Regions from separate parts of the Acetobacterium wieringae genome, predicted to be linked through region 2. Evidence: a T-box and tRNA genes for the amino acid it is inferred to sense, from the RefSeq annotation. Region 2 holds a T-box; the other holds one or more tRNA genes.
The links. A T-box is a leader RNA that pairs with one kind of tRNA and senses whether it is charged. The one in region 2 lies ahead of thrS (threonine--tRNA ligase), so its partner is inferred to be a tRNA-Thr.

Region 1: it encodes a tRNA-Thr, which carries the amino acid that the T-box ahead of thrS (threonine--tRNA ligase) is inferred to sense. The anticodon was not compared.

Annotation. Positions count from the first base shown of each region.
Region 1 is NZ_CP097897.1:663,792-672,171, forward strand. Features, by position in the region: gene rlmB (23S rRNA (guanosine(2251)-2'-O)-methyltransferase RlmB) at 67-1,053, shown strand; gene CHL1_RS03180 (NYN domain-containing protein) at 1,050-1,562, shown strand; gene sigH (RNA polymerase sporulation sigma factor SigH) at 1,575-2,183, shown strand; tRNA gene CHL1_RS03190 (tRNA-Tyr) at 2,245-2,329, shown strand; tRNA gene CHL1_RS03195 (tRNA-Thr) at 2,341-2,416, shown strand; gene tuf (elongation factor Tu) at 2,487-3,680, shown strand; gene CHL1_RS03205 (DegV family protein) at 3,904-4,785, shown strand; gene rpsJ (30S ribosomal protein S10) at 5,076-5,384, shown strand; gene rplC (50S ribosomal protein L3) at 5,439-6,068, shown strand; gene rplD (50S ribosomal protein L4) at 6,098-6,718, shown strand; gene rplW (50S ribosomal protein L23) at 6,718-7,008, shown strand; gene rplB (50S ribosomal protein L2) at 7,061-7,894, shown strand; gene rpsS (30S ribosomal protein S19) at 7,938-8,216, shown strand; gene rplV (50S ribosomal protein L22) at 8,235-8,380, shown strand, end outside.
Region 2 is NZ_CP097897.1:1,695,781-1,704,160, forward strand. Features, by position in the region: gene rpmA (50S ribosomal protein L27) at 1-208, shown strand, start outside; gene obgE (GTPase ObgE) at 321-1,604, shown strand; gene CHL1_RS08250 (YhbY family RNA-binding protein) at 1,656-2,018, shown strand; gene nadD (nicotinate-nucleotide adenylyltransferase) at 2,035-2,676, shown strand; gene yqeK (bis(5'-nucleosyl)-tetraphosphatase (symmetrical) YqeK) at 2,739-3,233, shown strand; gene rsfS (ribosome silencing factor) at 3,269-3,613, shown strand; gene ychF (redox-regulated ATPase YchF) at 3,742-4,839, shown strand; gene CHL1_RS08275 (B12-binding domain-containing radical SAM protein) at 5,034-6,746, shown strand; T-box leader at 6,817-7,060, shown strand; gene thrS (threonine--tRNA ligase) at 7,167-8,380, shown strand, end outside.

The DNA.
Region 1 (8,380 bases), 1.0 Mb from region 2:
CGAAATAATGCAAGAATCGGTTTATCGAGAAATAAATCGAATTAAAATAAAAGAATAGGTGAAAAGATGAAACGAGTATCAAATAGTCGCTCAAACAGCAGCAAGACCAGTGACAAGCCCCGAGGGAAAAGAAATGACCAGGCGGTAAATGGGGATAAAAGGCCCCGCAAGTTTGAAGAACGTGGGGAAAAGGACGATAAAAAACCACGGAAATTTGACAGTCGAGATTCCCGGGAGGAGCGTGGCCCCCGTCGCTTTGACGATCGGCGACCACAACGCAAGTTTGATGGATATAATCGGGAAGACGAAGGCGTTACCGCAGAAACGTTTGTAATTGTCGGAAAAAACCCGGTGATGGAAGCACTTCGTTCCGGTCAGGAAATCGACAAGTTATTGATTTTAAAAGACAATACCGATCATGTTCTTAAAAAGATTAGCGATGCAGCGAAAAAACAGAATATCATTATTCATTCGGTCGAAAAAGCCAGACTGGAGTATCTGGCTGATGGTCAGGTACATCAGGGGATTGTGGCGTTGATGGCGCCATTTCCCTATAGTAATCTTCAGGATATCTTAAATCATGCCAAAAGCAAGGGTCGAGCCCCCTTTATCGTTATTCTCGATCATCTGACGGATCCCCATAACTTGGGGGCGATAATACGGAGTGCCAATATTTGTGGGGCTGACGGCGTCATCATTCCCAATCGCCGCTCGGCTTCGCTAACAGCGGTTTCGGTAAAGGCTTCATCTGGAGCAGTATCCCATACCCCGATTGTTAAGGTGACAAATTTAAGTCAGACAATTGATGACCTTAAGAAAAAAGGTTTCTGGATCATGTCCACTGACATGAAAGGGAATCCCTATTATAAGGCTGATTACAAGGGATCGCTGGCCATTGTCATTGGCAATGAAGGTAACGGGATCAGTGAAAAGATAAAGAAGCAATGTGATTTTTCGGTATCGATTCCGATTCATGGCGAGATCGAATCCTTTAATGCATCAGCAGCAGCAGCGATCATTTTTGCAGAGGCTGCCAAACAGCGATTTCAATGAAAACCATATTAATTGTGGATGGTTATAATGTCATTCATGGTTCAGATGATTTAAAACGTCTTTCAGAAATTCAGTTGGAAGAAGCCAGGCTAAAGTTGATCGATGATTTAAATGGCTACAGCGGATTTAAAGGATGGGAAACCATCCTTGTTTTCGATGCCTATCAGCAACAATCATTGGAAAAACGGGAAGAAGTCCATGGCCGGATCAAAGTAGTGTTTACCGAAAAGAATAAAACCGCCGACAGCTATATTGAAAAGCTTGTCTATAGCCTCCCGAAAGCTTATAACGTTCGGGTGGTAACGTCAGATTTTACCCTTCAGCAAATGGTCATGGCCAACGGCGCCGAGCGGGTTCCAGTGCGGGAGTTGATCCAGGATATGGAAGCGTCGTTGAAGAATTTTCGGGATGATAAGAGAAAAAGCGTCCCGAAACAGGGTCTTAAGCTCAGTGATTTTTTGGATGAAGAAACCCTGGATCAATTTAACAAAATGCGTGTTAAAGAATAATGTGAGGAAAAGATGGTTAAGCTAAGCAATGATAAACTAGCGGAATCGGAAATCGTCAGGCGTGCCCAGCAGGGGGACAAAGAGGCAGAGGAGTATCTTCTGGAAAAATATCGAAAAAATGTCCTGATCCGAGCCCGTTCTTATTATCTGGTTGGCGGGGATCATGAGGATTTGATTCAGGAAGGGATGATTGGGTTACTAAAGGCTATATGGGACTTTCGCCCTGATCGGGAGACACAATTTGCAACTTTTGCCAATCTTTGTATCGAACGCCAAATTCAAACAGCGATCAGCTCGGCGAATCGTCAGAAACATATGCCACTTAACAATTCGGTATCAATTTATGCGGCTGTTTCGGAAGAAGATCCTGGAAATACGATTTTTGACCGATTGGCAGCTAAAAAAAGTGTGGAGCCGGGAGTAAAATTAATTAAAGAAGAAGAATTGGAACAGCTGATGATTGATGTTAAACGGGAATTGTCCAGCTTTGAGAAAAAAGTTCTGGCACTTTATATCCAGGGGGCCTCCTATTATGAGATTTCCAGAATATTAGCGTGTGGAAATAAATCGGTGGACAATGCCTTGCAGCGCATTCGAAAAAAAATCGGTAAAAAGATTTAAAAAACAGTTGACAAAAATGGCAAAACAAACTATTATAGAGAAGCTGAATTAATAAGCACGTGGGAGAATGCCCGAGTGGCTAAAGGGGGCGGACTGTAAATCCGTTGACGACGTCTACGATGGTTCGAATCCATCTTCTCCCACCACTTTATTATAAGCCCTCATAGCTCAGTAGGTAGAGCACCACCATGGTAAGGTGGGGGTCTCCGGTTCAAATCCGGATGAGGGCTCCATTTTTATATCATAAATTAAATTTGACATAGTGGTTAAACGATAATATTTAGATTTATAAGGAGAATACAAATGGCAAAGTCAAAATTTGAAAGAAATAAGCCCCACGTAAATGTTGGAACAATTGGTCACGTTGACCACGGTAAAACGACATTAACAGCGGCCATCACATCTGTATTAAACAAACGTTTTGGAACCGGTGAAGCCGTAGCATTCGAAAACATCGATAAAGCCCCAGAAGAAAGAGAACGTGGAATCACTATTTCCACCGCTCACGTTGAATATGAAACAGCGAACCGTCATTACGCCCACGTTGACTGCCCAGGCCATGCCGATTATGTTAAGAACATGATCACTGGTGCTGCCCAAATGGATGGTGCCATCCTGGTTGTTAGTGCGGCTGATGGTCCAATGCCACAGACCCGTGAACATATCCTGTTAAGCCGTCAGGTCGGTGTGCCATACATCGTTGTTTTCTTAAACAAAGTTGATATGGTCGATGACGAAGAATTACTGGAATTAGTTGAAATGGAAGTTCGCGAACTGCTTGACGAATACGAATTCCCAGGTGATGATACCCCAATCATTCCCGGATCGGCATTACGTGCCTTAGAAGATCCAGACGGCGAATGGGGCGACAAAATTGTTGAACTGATGACTGCTGTTGACAACTGGATCCCCGATCCAGAACGTGATACCGACAAACCATTCCTGATGCCAGTTGAAGATGTTTTCTCAATCACTGGTCGAGGAACTGTTGCAACCGGACGTATCGAACGTGGTGTTGTTAAAGTTGGTGAAGAAGTTGAAATCGTTGGTATCCACGACAGCCGAAAAACCGTTGTAACCGGAATCGAAATGTTCCGTAAATTACTGGACGAAGGTCGTTCTGGCGACAACGTTGGTGCATTACTGCGTGGTGTTGACCGTACTCAGATCGAACGTGGTCAGGTACTGGCTAAACCAGGCTCCATCAAACCACATACCCACTACATGTCAGAAGTCTATGTCTTAACCAAAGAAGAAGGTGGACGTCATACCCCATTCTTCGATGGCTACCGTCCACAGTTCTACTTCAGAACAACCGACGTTACTGGTATCATCAAATTACCAGAAGGTGTCGAAATGGTAATGCCTGGCGATAACGTTCAAATGGAAATCACCCTGATCACTCCAATTGCGATCGAAGAAGGTTTACGTTTTGCGATTCGTGAAGGTGGCCGTACTGTTGGTTCTGGTGTTGTTGCCAAAATGTTGGAAGACTAATAACAGAGCAAAGACAGACTAAATAAATAACTTATGGATATTTAAATTAGCAACCCATCATATAGAAAATTAACCGTCCTTTTTAGGGCGGTTTTTTTATTTGGATATTGTTAAAATTATAAGTTAGTGATAAAATAATGACTTAAACAAAATGATAAATTAATAGCAATAAGTAGTATCGATAAGTTGAAAATTGCTGGCTGCAATTGGAAAGAAGTGAAAAATGATAAGACTTTTAGTGGACAGTATGTGCGATCTGCCAAAAGATTTTGCAAATCATCCCAACTTGGATATGGTTTCGTTAAATGTAATTATAGAAGGCGTGGCTTATCGGGATAAACGGGAAATTGATTTGGATGGCATGAATAAATTTATGGCCCGGGGAATCGTGCCAACCACATCTCAGGTGAATCCGGGGGACTTCCTGGAATACTTTGAAGATTGTGCTAAGAATAATGTGGAATGTCTGTATCTGGCTTTTACCTCTAAACTATCGGGGAGTTATGAGACGTCATGCCTGATTCTAAAAGAAGTGAAGGAAAAATATCCCGCCTTCAACTGTCGGATTGTTGACAGTCTCCACAGCGGTGGCAGCATTGGCCTGATTGCGGTGGAGTTGTTGAAATTGGTTGACCAGGGCAAAGACCTGGACTATCTGGCTGCTGCGGCAAAAAAAATTATTCCTCATGCTCACTTCTATTTTAGTATTGAAGATCTTAACTGGCTTTATATGGGTGGGCGGGTATCTAAGGGTACTGCTGTTGTTGGCGGGTTCCTAAAAATTCATCCGATCGTTTCAGTGGAAGAAGGGGAATTGAAGATCATTGGCAAATCCCGGGGGCCTAAGAAAGCGCAAAAGACAATTATTGATAAAACGGCTGAAAACATTGCTGGTTATCTGGATCAACACGTTGGCATTGCATTTAATGGCTCGATGAAGCCGGTGGAGGAGTACGATGCAGCGCTTCGTTTAATGGGTGTTAAACATATTGAACCAGTCCCGATCGGATGTGTGTTGGCTGCTCATTTGGGACTTCAGGGGACAGGGATTTATTTTTTTGACACGGCGCCGGAGACGATTTTGGAGCAAACGAAAAATAATTGAAAAATCTTGTAAAATATGAAAAAACGCTTGCCAAAGGCGTTTTTTTCTTGTATAATGTGAAAGGTTGACACTCTGCGATGAAGTGAGAGGTTGCTGTCGCCTTAGGCAGGTTTTTCCCATGGAGTATGTCACGATCTTAGAATCGGACGACAACCACTTAAATCATCTGATTTTTGCAAAATGATCCGTCATTTTGCTAAAAAAATAATGATGAAACACCCGGATGGGTTGACGAGTGGTTGGAGTACCTAAATGACGAGTAAAAATTGATAAGGAGGTAAAATTTAGGTATGGCAAAACAAAAAATTAGAATCAGATTAAAAGCGTTTGATCACAAACTGTTGGATCAATCCGCTGAACGAATTGTGGAAACAGCAAAGAGAACAGGTGCGAGCGTTTCTGGCCCGGTGCCACTGCCAACAGACAAAGAAATCATTACAATTCTGCGAGCAGTACACAAGTATAAGGATTCCAGAGAGCAATTTGAAATGCGTACTCACAAACGGTTGATTGACATTTTAAACCCAACACCAAAAACCGTAGACGCATTAATGCGATTGAACTTACCAGCAGGCGTTGATATAGAAATCAAACTATAAGCCCCAATTGGTATTATGATTGCAAAGCAATCCAATGATATTTAGGAGGAAATGATGAAAAAAGCGATTATCGGACGAAAAATTGGAATGACCCAGATTTTCACAGAAAATGGAACAGTAATTCCAGTAACAGTAGTTGAAGCAGGGCCCTGCGTTGTGCTTCAAAAGAAAACCATCGAAACTGACGGATATGAAGCAGTGCAATTAGCATTTGGCGAAGTGAAAGAACGACGCATGACAAAACCGCTAAAAGGTCACTATGACAAAAACAGTATCGAGTATAAAAAAGTAATCCGGGAATTCAAACTTGACGATTATGCAAGTTATGAAACCGGTCAATTAATTCAGGCTGATGTGTTTGAAGCTGGCGAACGTGTGGATATTTCAGGGACTTCAAAAGGTAAGGGATTCCAGGGGGTTATTAAACGACATAACCAATCCCGGGGACCAATGGCCCATGGTTCTAAGTATCACCGTAGCCCAGGTTCCATGGGAGCATCTTCTTCGCCTTCACGAGTATTCAAAGGCAAGAAGCTTCCAGGCCAGATGGGGAACAAAAATGTAACTGCAGTTAATTTGGAAGTTGTTAAAGTCGATGCGGAAAACAATGTACTTTTAATCAAAGGTGCAGTACCAGGCATTCGAGGAGCACTTATTACAATTAAAAGCAGCGTTAAAGCATAAAAAAATCAAGCCTGAAAGGAGGAAATCAAATGCCTAAAATTGACGTTTTAGATGTAAAAGGAAATGTTGTTGGTGATGTCGAATTAAGCGAAGGAATCTTCGGAATCGAACCCAACGAACATGTAGTACATGAAGTAGTGGTCGCACTGCTTGCAAATAGACGACAGGGAACACGTTCCGCCTTGACTCGATCAGAAGTCCGTGGCGGTGGTCGAAAACCCTGGAGACAAAAAGGAACAGGCCGGGCTCGAGCCGGTACCATCCGATCTCCATTGTGGAAGGGTGGCGGTGTGATCTTTGCACCAAAATCAAGAGATTACAGCAAAAAGGTTAACAAGAAAGTTAAAGCTTTAGCAATGAAATCTGTTTTCTCGGCAAAGGCTCAGGACAACGAACTGCGGGTTCTGAATCAATTGGTGATGGATGCTCCAAAAACCAAAGAAATGGTAGCGGTGCTGAACAATATCAACGCTCAAAAAGCCTTGATTGTACTGCCGGAAAACAACGAAGCGATTATCCGCTCCGCAAACAATATTCCTAAAGTTGCAACAACGACAGTCAGTGAATTAAACGTCTATGATATGTTGAAATATGATGTATTGATCATGACTCAGGAATCATTACAAAAAATTGAGGAGGTATACGCATAATGAAAAATCCTCGCGATATTATTATCAAGCCGATTATTACCGAACGTAGTATGGCTGACGCTGAAGAAAAAAAATTCACATTTAAAGTGGACAAACGAGCGAATAAAATTGAAATCAAAAATGCAGTTGAAGTCATTTTTGGTGTTGAAGTTGAAAAAGTAAGCACCATGAACATGAAGGGTAAACTGAAAAGAACCGGACGTTTCGTTGGTCGCAGATCAGACTGGAAAAAAGCAATCGTAAAATTGACACCGGCAAGTAAGGGTATTCAATTCTTCGAAGGCGTATAAGCAAAAACGAGACTACAACCCGAGAAGCATACAAAAAAGGAGGTAGCGATTAATGGGTATTAGAAAGTATAAACCAACGTCCCCAGGACGTAGAAATATGAGCGTCAATACATTCGAGGAAATTACCAAGCACGAGCCTGAGAAATCCTTATTGAAGCCACTTAAAAAACATGCTGGTCGTAATGCATATGGACGCATTACTGTTAGACATCATGGTGGTGGAGCGAAACGAAAATACAGAATTATTGACTTCAAACGAAATAAAGACAATATTCCCGGAAAAATTGCCGGAATTGAATATGATCCAAACAGAAGTTCAAATATAGCACTGGTTCACTATGCAGATGGTGAAAAACGTTATATTATTGCGCCACTTAAGTTAAAGGTTGGAGATGTTATTTTCTCTGGACCGGAATCAGATATTACCATTGGTAACTGTCTGCCACTCAAAAACATTCCCGTTGGTACAACGGTTCACTGTGTTGAGTTAAAAACTGGAAAAGGCGCTCAAATGGTGCGTTCTGCCGGTGCCAGCGCTCAGCTGATGGCGAAAGAAGGAAACTACGCAACATTGCGATTGCCTTCAGGCGAAATGCGACTGGTTCGAATTGAATGTCGAGCTACCATTGGTCAAGTTGGAAATCTGGATCATCAGAATGTCCGGATTGGTAAAGCGGGTCGTACCCGACACATGGGGATCCGCCCAACCGTTCGTGGTTCGGTAATGAATCCCAATGACCATCCACACGGTGGTGGTGAAGGACGTGCCCCGATTGGACGTTCTGGCCCAGTTACACCATGGGGTAAACCAGCACTTGGTTATAAAACACGTAAGAAAAACAAGCCTTCCGATAAATATATCGTAAGAGCCCGAAACAAAAAATAAGCACTCAACCATATAAGATAACGAACCGAGAGGAGGTTGAATAATGGGTAGATCACTTAAAAAAGGACCTTATGTTGACGAAAAGTTACTTAAACGTATCGAAGCAATGAACGAAAAAGGTGAAAAGAACGTGCTGAAGACCTGGTCAAGAAGCTCCACACTTTTCCCACAAATGGTAGGACACACCATCGCCGTACATGATGGCAGAAAACATGTTCCAGTTTATGTTACCGAAGATATGGTAGGGCACAAACTTGGAGAGTTTGCACCGACCAGAACCTTTAGAGGTCATGCTGGAGAAAAGAAATCTAAATTAAGATAGCCAGAAGGAGGTATACGAATGGAAGCAAGAGCGACAGCTAAATATGTACGTGTTTCATCCAGAAAGGCTAAGTTAGTGGCTGATTTAATTCGAGGCAAAAGCATTGGAGAAGCATTAAGTATTCTAGCATTAACACCAAATAAAGCAGCGAAAATAATTGACAA
Region 2 (8,380 bases):
ACGTCTTGGCGTAAAAAGAGGCGATGGTCAATTCGTACTGGCAGGAAATATTCTAGTTCGTCAAAGAGGAACCAAGATTCACCCTGGTACTAACGTTGGAAAAGGCGGCGATGATACATTATTCGCTTTAGAAGATGGAATTGTCCGTTTTGAACGAAAAGGCAGAGATAAAAAACAAGTAAGTATTTATCCTCGGGAAGCCATCTAGTTTCTCAGTGACAAAATAATACAGCCATAAAACCTCTTATGCTCGTTTTGACAAGATAAGAGGTTTTATTTTTATGTTGTTCGGGTAAGTACCCTAAAAAAGCGAGGTAGCAATGTTTGTAGATAAAGCAGAGATTATTCTGAAGGCTGGTAATGGCGGACATGGTGGAATGAGTTTCCGGCGCGAAAAATATGTCCCCAACGGCGGTCCCGATGGCGGGAACGGAGGTCATGGCGGCAATATTGTGTTTATGGCCGATAATGGTTTTCGAACCCTGATGGAATTTAAATATAAAAGAAAACACAAGGCAGAAAATGGTGAAAACGGCACCGGCGGTCGCTCCACCGGTAAAACCGGAGAAGACCTGATCATTAAGGTTCCGGTTGGAACGATTGTTAAAGATAAGGATACCGGACGGATTATCTGCGACCTTTCCGAACACGGACAAAAATACCGGGTAGCAGAAGGCGGTCGGGGTGGTCGTGGAAATATGAATTTTGCAACAGCTACCAGACAGGCACCTCGTTTTGCTCAGGGTGGAGTAAAAGGTCAGGAACGAACTGTTATTCTTGAGCTGAAACTGCTGGCTGATGTGGGTCTGATTGGATTTCCCAATGTTGGGAAATCAACACTGCTCTCGGTAATCACCAAAGCCAAACCCAAAATTGCCAATTACCATTTTACCACCATTGTCCCTAATCTGGGGGTGGTTGAATGGCGAAATTTTGATCCGTTTGTGATTGCCGATATTCCCGGTTTGATCGAGGGCGCTCATGAAGGAACCGGACTGGGTGACCAGTTCCTCCGTCATGTGGAACGAACCAAGCTGCTAATCCATCTGTTGGACGCAGCTGGCAGTGAAGGCCGGGATCCCCTGGAAGATTTTAAAGCGATTAATTTAGAGTTGGAAAAGTATAATGAAAAACTAGCCCAGAGGGTGCAGATTGTCGCTTTGAACAAGGTTGATCTTCTCGCTGATGCTGGCGAAACAGCTGAACTCAAAGCCGAACTCGAAAAACTCGGTTACGAGGTTTTTGTAATTTCAGCAGTAACCGGCCAGGGGCTTAACGAACTGCTTAGCCGAACGATAACCTTGCTGGATGAAATCGGTGAGGTTGAACCGATTTTTGACATTGAACCAGAGACTGAATCCGTTTATACCCCTGACTTTATGGAAAAACAATTTACTGTTGAAAAACGTGATCATTTATATATTGTTAAAGGCGATTTCCTGGAGCGACTGATTACATCCGTTAACTTTGAAGATTTGGATTCAGTTGGTTTCTTCCAGCGGGTGCTAAAAGATAAAGGCGTATTTGCAGAGTTGGAAAAAATGGGCATTCAGGATGAGGATGTTGTTCAGTTGGAAGACATCGAATTTGAGTATTTTAAATAGATTTTGCCCATAATAATATGCTATAATAGCGTCGTAGAAAGTTGAGAAAAAATGTTAACAAGTAAACAAAGAAGTTATTTAAGAAAGCTGGCCATGGATATCCCTGATATCATTTTCGTTGGCAAGGAAGGCGTTACCGAGCAAGTTATTGTGCAGACTAGAGATGCCATCATTGCCCGGGAGTTAATCAAGGGAAAGGTTCAGAATAACTCCATGGAAGAAGTTGGTGACGTCGCCCGGGAATTGGCCGCTGCCACCAAAGCGGAGATTGTCTGCACCATCGGTAACAAATTTATTCTTTATAAAAAGAATTTATTAAAAACGAAAATTGAGGTTCCCACTAAAAATGCAAAACCCATCAAACGGGTTAAGAAAAAATCATTAAGCCCATCACGAAAATTCACTAATTCATAAAAAGTAAAGGTTTGAGATGAAGAAAAAAATCGGTCTTCTGGGAGGAAGTTTTAATCCCATCCATACGGGTCATCTGCTGTTGGCAGAGTCGGCTCGGGATCAATATGAGTTGGATAAGGTTTTGTTTATTCCCACTGGGAATAACCCATTTAAATTATCGCAAGATGAAATTGCCAGAGAACACCGGTTAAAAATGGTGGAACTGGCCATTGCCAGCAACGATCGTTTTGAGATATTAACCCATGAAATCGACCAGAGTGGCATCACCTATACCATTGACACGATTAATAGCATTAAAGAAATATACCCGGACTGTGATTTTTATTTTATTGCCGGGGCCGATTTAATGTTTGAGATTACCTTGTGGAAGGGTGCGCCGGAGCTACTTAAGTCGGTAAAGTTCATTACCACCTTCCGCCCGGGCTATAGCCATGATCGCCTGGATATGCGGATCAAAGAACTTCAGGAGATTTATGGGGCATCGATATTTAAGCTTTACGCCACGGAAATGGACATCGCCTCTTCCGATATCCGCTCCCGGATTAAGAATGGTTATTCCATCCGGTACCTCTTACCCGATCCGGTGGAAGCCTATATCCACGACCAGGGCCTCTATTTGCCAAATGGGACACATGGGGATCAACATGAACTGGACTGAGATCACTACAGATCTTGAAAATAAGCTGAGTCCAAAACGCTTTCGCCATACAATTAACGTGGTTGGCGGCTGAACAACTGGCGAGTCGTTTTGGGGTTGACCTTAATCAGGCCAGACTGGCGGCACTACTGCATGACTGTGCCAAAAATATGCCGGACGAAAAGCTTCTCGGCTATGCCAAAAAGCATCAGATTAAAGTCGACCGGGTCAGTCGCCATGATCCCCAATTACTTCATGGCCCGGTGGGTGCGGTATTAGTTGAAGAACGCTATGGCATCACCGATGTGGCGATTCAACATGCGGTGTGTTATCACACCACCGGGTGTAAGAAAATGAGCACCCTGGACAAGATTGTTTATTTGGCTGATTATATCGAAAAAGACCGATCTTTTCCTGGGGTTGAGGCCATTCGAGCGGCAGCAAAAACAGATCTTGATCAGGCAGTTATACTGGCATTATCCAATTGTATCTGCCATGTCGTAAAAATTGGTGCGCTGCTTCATAAGCATACCCTTGAAGCACGAAATGATTTGCTGATTAAAACCAGAAATCTATGAAAAAAAGTAATCAAGAAATTAAAAAAAGAAAGTGAGTGATCATTATTAATCCAGATGAATTTGCACAAAAGATTAAAGAGTGGATTGAAGCAAAAAATGGCGATGATATTGAAGTCATCGATGTTACGGAGATGACCTCCATTGCAAATTATTTTGTTATTGCCAGTGGTAGCTCTGAGCGACAGGTCAAGGCGATCGCCGAAAATATTGAGTATGAGGCCCAAAAACTGGAGATCTTTCCTAAAGGGGTTGAAGGTTTACGTGAAGCCCGCTGGATTTTGCTGGACTACTACGATGTGATTGTCCATATCTTCCATGCTGAAGAACGGGAGTTTTATAATCTCGAAAAATTATGGAAAAACACTGTTGTCAATCGATAGACGTCTGTTTACAAAAAAGCGCTGACCAAATTTGAAATGGTGGTACTTCTTGTTCCAAGGGAACGGGAAAACCCACCTTTTTAAATGTCAGGAGAAATGTTTTAGACGAAAATAAGAAAGAGGTAATAATGAAGATAGGAATCGTTGGCTTACCCAATGTTGGGAAAAGCACCATATTTAATGCATTAACCAAGGCCGGAGCAGAGTCTGCCAATTATCCATTTTGTACGATTGATCCCAATATCGGGGTTGTCACTGTACCGGACCCCCGTCTGGCGATTTTGGAAAAAATGTACAATTCTAAAAAGGTTATTCCCACCACCATCGAATTTGTGGATATTGCTGGTCTGGTACGAGGCGCAAGCAAGGGGGAAGGGCTGGGCAACAAGTTTCTTTCACATATTCGGGAGGTTGATGCCATAGTCCATGTGGTTCGTTGTTTTGAAGATGACAACGTGGTGCATGTGGAAGGAAAAATTGATCCCATTGATGATCTGGAAACCATTAATCTGGAATTGATCTTTGCTGACATTGAAATGCTAGATCGACGGATAGAAAAAAATAAAAAGTTGGCCAAGACCAATCCTCAGGAAAAGGCAAATATTGAGGTGGCGATGCGGCTGCGGGAAATCCTAGAAGGTGGCAAAATGCCCAATGATGAGGATTTTTCTGCGGATGAATGGGAATTTATCCAAACCATTCAGCTGATTTCCATCAAGCCGGTACTGTATATCGCCAACGTTTCTGAAGATGATCTCCATGAAGATAATGATATGGTAACCCGTTTAAAAGCAACAGTGCGGGAAAACCACTCCGGCAGTCATAAAGACATCATTAAAATATCGGCTAAAATTGAAGAAGAAATCGCCCAGTTTGACGAAGTCGAAAAGACGGAGTTTTTATCTGATATGGGTTTGGACGAATCAGGCCTGGATCAGGTTATTCGCTCTGGCTATAAACTGCTGGGGCTGATTACTTTTTTAACCGCTGGCCCCCAGGAAATTCGGGCCTGGACAGTTACCGAAGGTACGAAGGCACCCCAGGCTGCCGGAAAAATACACAGCGATATTGAGCGGGGTTTTATTCGAGCTGAAATCACCAGTTTCGATCAGCTGGTTGAAGCCGGTTCGGAAGTAAAAGCCAAAGAAAGTGGCGTGACCCGGGTAGAAGGTAAAGAGTATGTCATGAAAGATGGCGACGTAACTTTTTTCCGCTTTAATGTATAACAAATATCGTTTGATTTATTTAATTGCCGTGAGCGTTGCTGCCATTTACGCTGGATAATTACTATCCAGGGCAAACGGTACTGTCTGCTTCTATTCATCTAAGCAGAGTATTAAGAGGTGTAACAACTCGGCAGCAAAGAATTTTTTTATTAACTTATTCCCAGACTTAAATCCCCGAAGACCTGGAGGTTACCGTGAAAGATCTTGTCCTAGTAGCTATTAATGCCAAATATATCCATACGAATTTGGGGGTGCGTTCTTTAAAAGCGCAGCTGCCGAATTTTGATGTCGAAATTGTAGAAATGTCAATTAATGATCCCTTTCATCGGATTGTTAAGTTGCTTCTGGATCAAAATACCAGACGAATTGGTTTCTCCTGCTATATCTGGAATATGGAGATGGTAGTTAAGCTGGCAGAAGTCATTAAAAAAGCGAAACCCCAGGTTGAGATTATTTTTGGTGGCCCCGAGGTTAGTTTTGATGGAGTGGCGCTGCTAAAGGCTTATCTTTTTTGTGACCGGATTATTCAGGGCGAAGGGGAAGCCAAACTAAAAGCGCTACTGGAGTCTGGTAATTATCACGAAGGCCTCAATAAAATTCCGGGACTTTGTTATCGCAGTTCAGCGGGGCAGGTTGTCGAAAATCCTGATACTGAAGCGGTACCCCTAAGTCAATTGGTGTTTCCTTATAGTAATGTGGATATGGCCAGCCTTAAGCATAAAATCATTTACTACGAAACCATGCGGGGCTGTCCGTTTTGCTGTTCATATTGTTTGTCTTCGGCTAAGCAAGGGTTAAATTTGCTGGGACTGGATCGGGTCTTTGCAGAATTGGATTTCTTTATTGCGGTGGGGGTCAAGCAGGTCAAACTGGTGGATCGCACCTTTAACTGCGACGTCGGTCGGGCCAAAAGAATATTTGCCCATCTGATTAAGCGTGGCGGGCCAACAAATTTTCACTTTGAAATGACCGGCGACCTGATTGATAACGAGATGATTAACTTACTTAAGACAGCCCCGTCGGGATTGATTCAATTTGAAATTGGCGTCCAGAGTACGGCTCCGGAAACTCTAGCTGCCATTGGCCGAAAAATCAGTGTGACCCGAACCGGTGACCATGTAAAAAAACTGCTAATGCCACAGAATATCCACATTCATCTGGATCTGATTGCCGGCTTACCTTTTGAGAACTACGATAGTTTCAAGGAATCCTTTAATCATGTGATCGCTCTTGCCCCAGATATGCTGCAGGTGGGCTTTCTTAAATGTTTAAAAGGTACCCGGATTCGCAGCGAGGCGCTAATTCATCAGTATCAGTATGCCAGCTTTCCGCCCTATGAAATTATTTCAAATAAGTATATTAGCGCAGAAGAGCTTTCTCAATTACGTCAAATTGAAGTATTAGTCGATCGGTACTACAATAGTGGCGACTTTAAACAAAGCATGAACTATATTTTTGCGGACAAGATTTTTCTTACTCCCTTTGATTTTTTTGAAGCGTTTTCCTGTCATTGGGAAGATCAGGGCTATTATGATGTGGGCAAATCAAAGGAACAACTCTTTGCTATTTTGCACGAATTTTTCAGGGATCACAAAAAGGTCGATCAGATTGGCGAGTGTCTTCGATACGATTGGCTCACCCAGGGAAATTTCAGAATGCCAATGGGTATGTGTGATCAGACTCCAGATAAAGAATGGATCTTTGAGTTTTTAAAAGAGCCGCAGAATATTGAGAAATATCTGTCTGATTTTATTGATCAGGCACCTAAAAAGATTTATACTCAGGTCAAGTTTCAATATTTTTCAGCAGCCTTTCTTAGCCGCCTCTCCGGAGCGCCGTTATCAACAGCAGAGCAAACGGGATTAGTGGTCTTTTCAGCAACGGGATCGCACATTGTTGTTGAATAAAATATTAAATTTTCTGAAAAGTATTGATTCCCTGCTAGATAAAGGTTATACTGATAGACAATAAAAATAAAAAAAGACGCTGATAAGGACGAGTAAGTTATCCCGATGTTTCAGAGAGTAGGCAACCTGGCTGTAATTGCTTATACAACAGATAATTGAAAACCACCTTGGAGTCGAAGCCTGAAATAATTTGAAATGTTACCTTGGGTACTTTCAATACAGTAAGGTTTTACGGTGCTGACCGTTATTCAGAACTTAAGTGGATTCATGAAAATGAATCAAATTGGGTGGAACCGCGTTGAGACGTCCCTTTGTTTGACAAAGGGGCTTTTTTGTTTTTTAAATTAAAATGGTTTTATCAGTCGGATCGTTAAGATTCCCTGAATGCTCACAATAAACGCCAAAACAAAGGAGAATAAAATGATTACTATTACGTTAAAAGACGGATCCATAAAGACTTATGAACCCGGAATTACAGTGCTTGAAGTGGCCAATGATATCAGTCCGGGATTAGCTAAAAATACCCTGGCTGGAGAACTAAACGGTGAGGTTGTTGATATCCGCCAGGTCATTAATGAAGATGCCACCCTTAATCTGCTGAAATTTGAAGATGAGGGCGGTAAGCACGCCTTTTGGCATACTGGTTCCCATCTTTTGGCCCAGGCGGTTAAACGGCTTTATCCTCAAGCTAAACTGGCCATTGGCCCGGCGATTGAGAACGGTTTTTACTATGATATTGATGTGGATGTAATTATCACCCCGGAAATCATGGAAAAAATTGAAAAGGAAATGGGCAAGATCGTTAAGGAAGGCTTGGAAATCAACCGTTACGAGTTAAGCCGTAATGAGGCGCTGGCTAAAGTTAATGCTGAAGGCGAAATTTACAAAGCCGAGCTGATCGAAAACCTCCCGGAAGATGCCATTATCAGCTTCTATTCACAGGGGGAATTCTCGGATCTGTGTGCTGGCCCCCATATTCAAAACCTCAGTGGGATTAAGGCCATTAAACTGCTCAGTCTGGCTGGTGCCTACTGGCGGGGAGATGAAAAAAATAAAATGCTGCAGCGGATCTATGGAATCAGCTTCCCTAAAAAAAGTGAACTGGAAGCTTACTTAACCCGGTTGGAAGAAGCCAAAAAACGGGATCACCGTAAGCTGGGAAAAGAGCTGGATCTTTTCTCGCTTCAGGAAGAAGGCCCGGGCTTCCCATTTTTCCACCCCAAGGGGATGATTATCCGCAACGAACTGGAGAATTTCTGGCGACAGGAACATCAGTTGCGGGGCTATCAGGAAATTAAAACGCCCATCATTTTAAATGCCGATCTGTGGAAACGTTCCGGCCATTGGGATCATTATCAGGAAAACATGTATTTTACTGAAATAGATGACGCCTCCTATGCGGTAAAACCAATGAATTGCCCCGGCGGCATGCTGGTCTATAAACGCAAAGGCCATTCTTATCGGGATCTGCCCTTAAAGATGGCCGAACTGGGTCTGGTTCACCGCCACGAACTACATGGGGCGCTTCATGGCTTGATGCGGGTGCGAAACTTTACTCAGGATGATGCCCATATCTTTATGACACCCGAACAAATCGAAGCCGAAGTCATCAAGGTGATTGATCTGGCTGATGA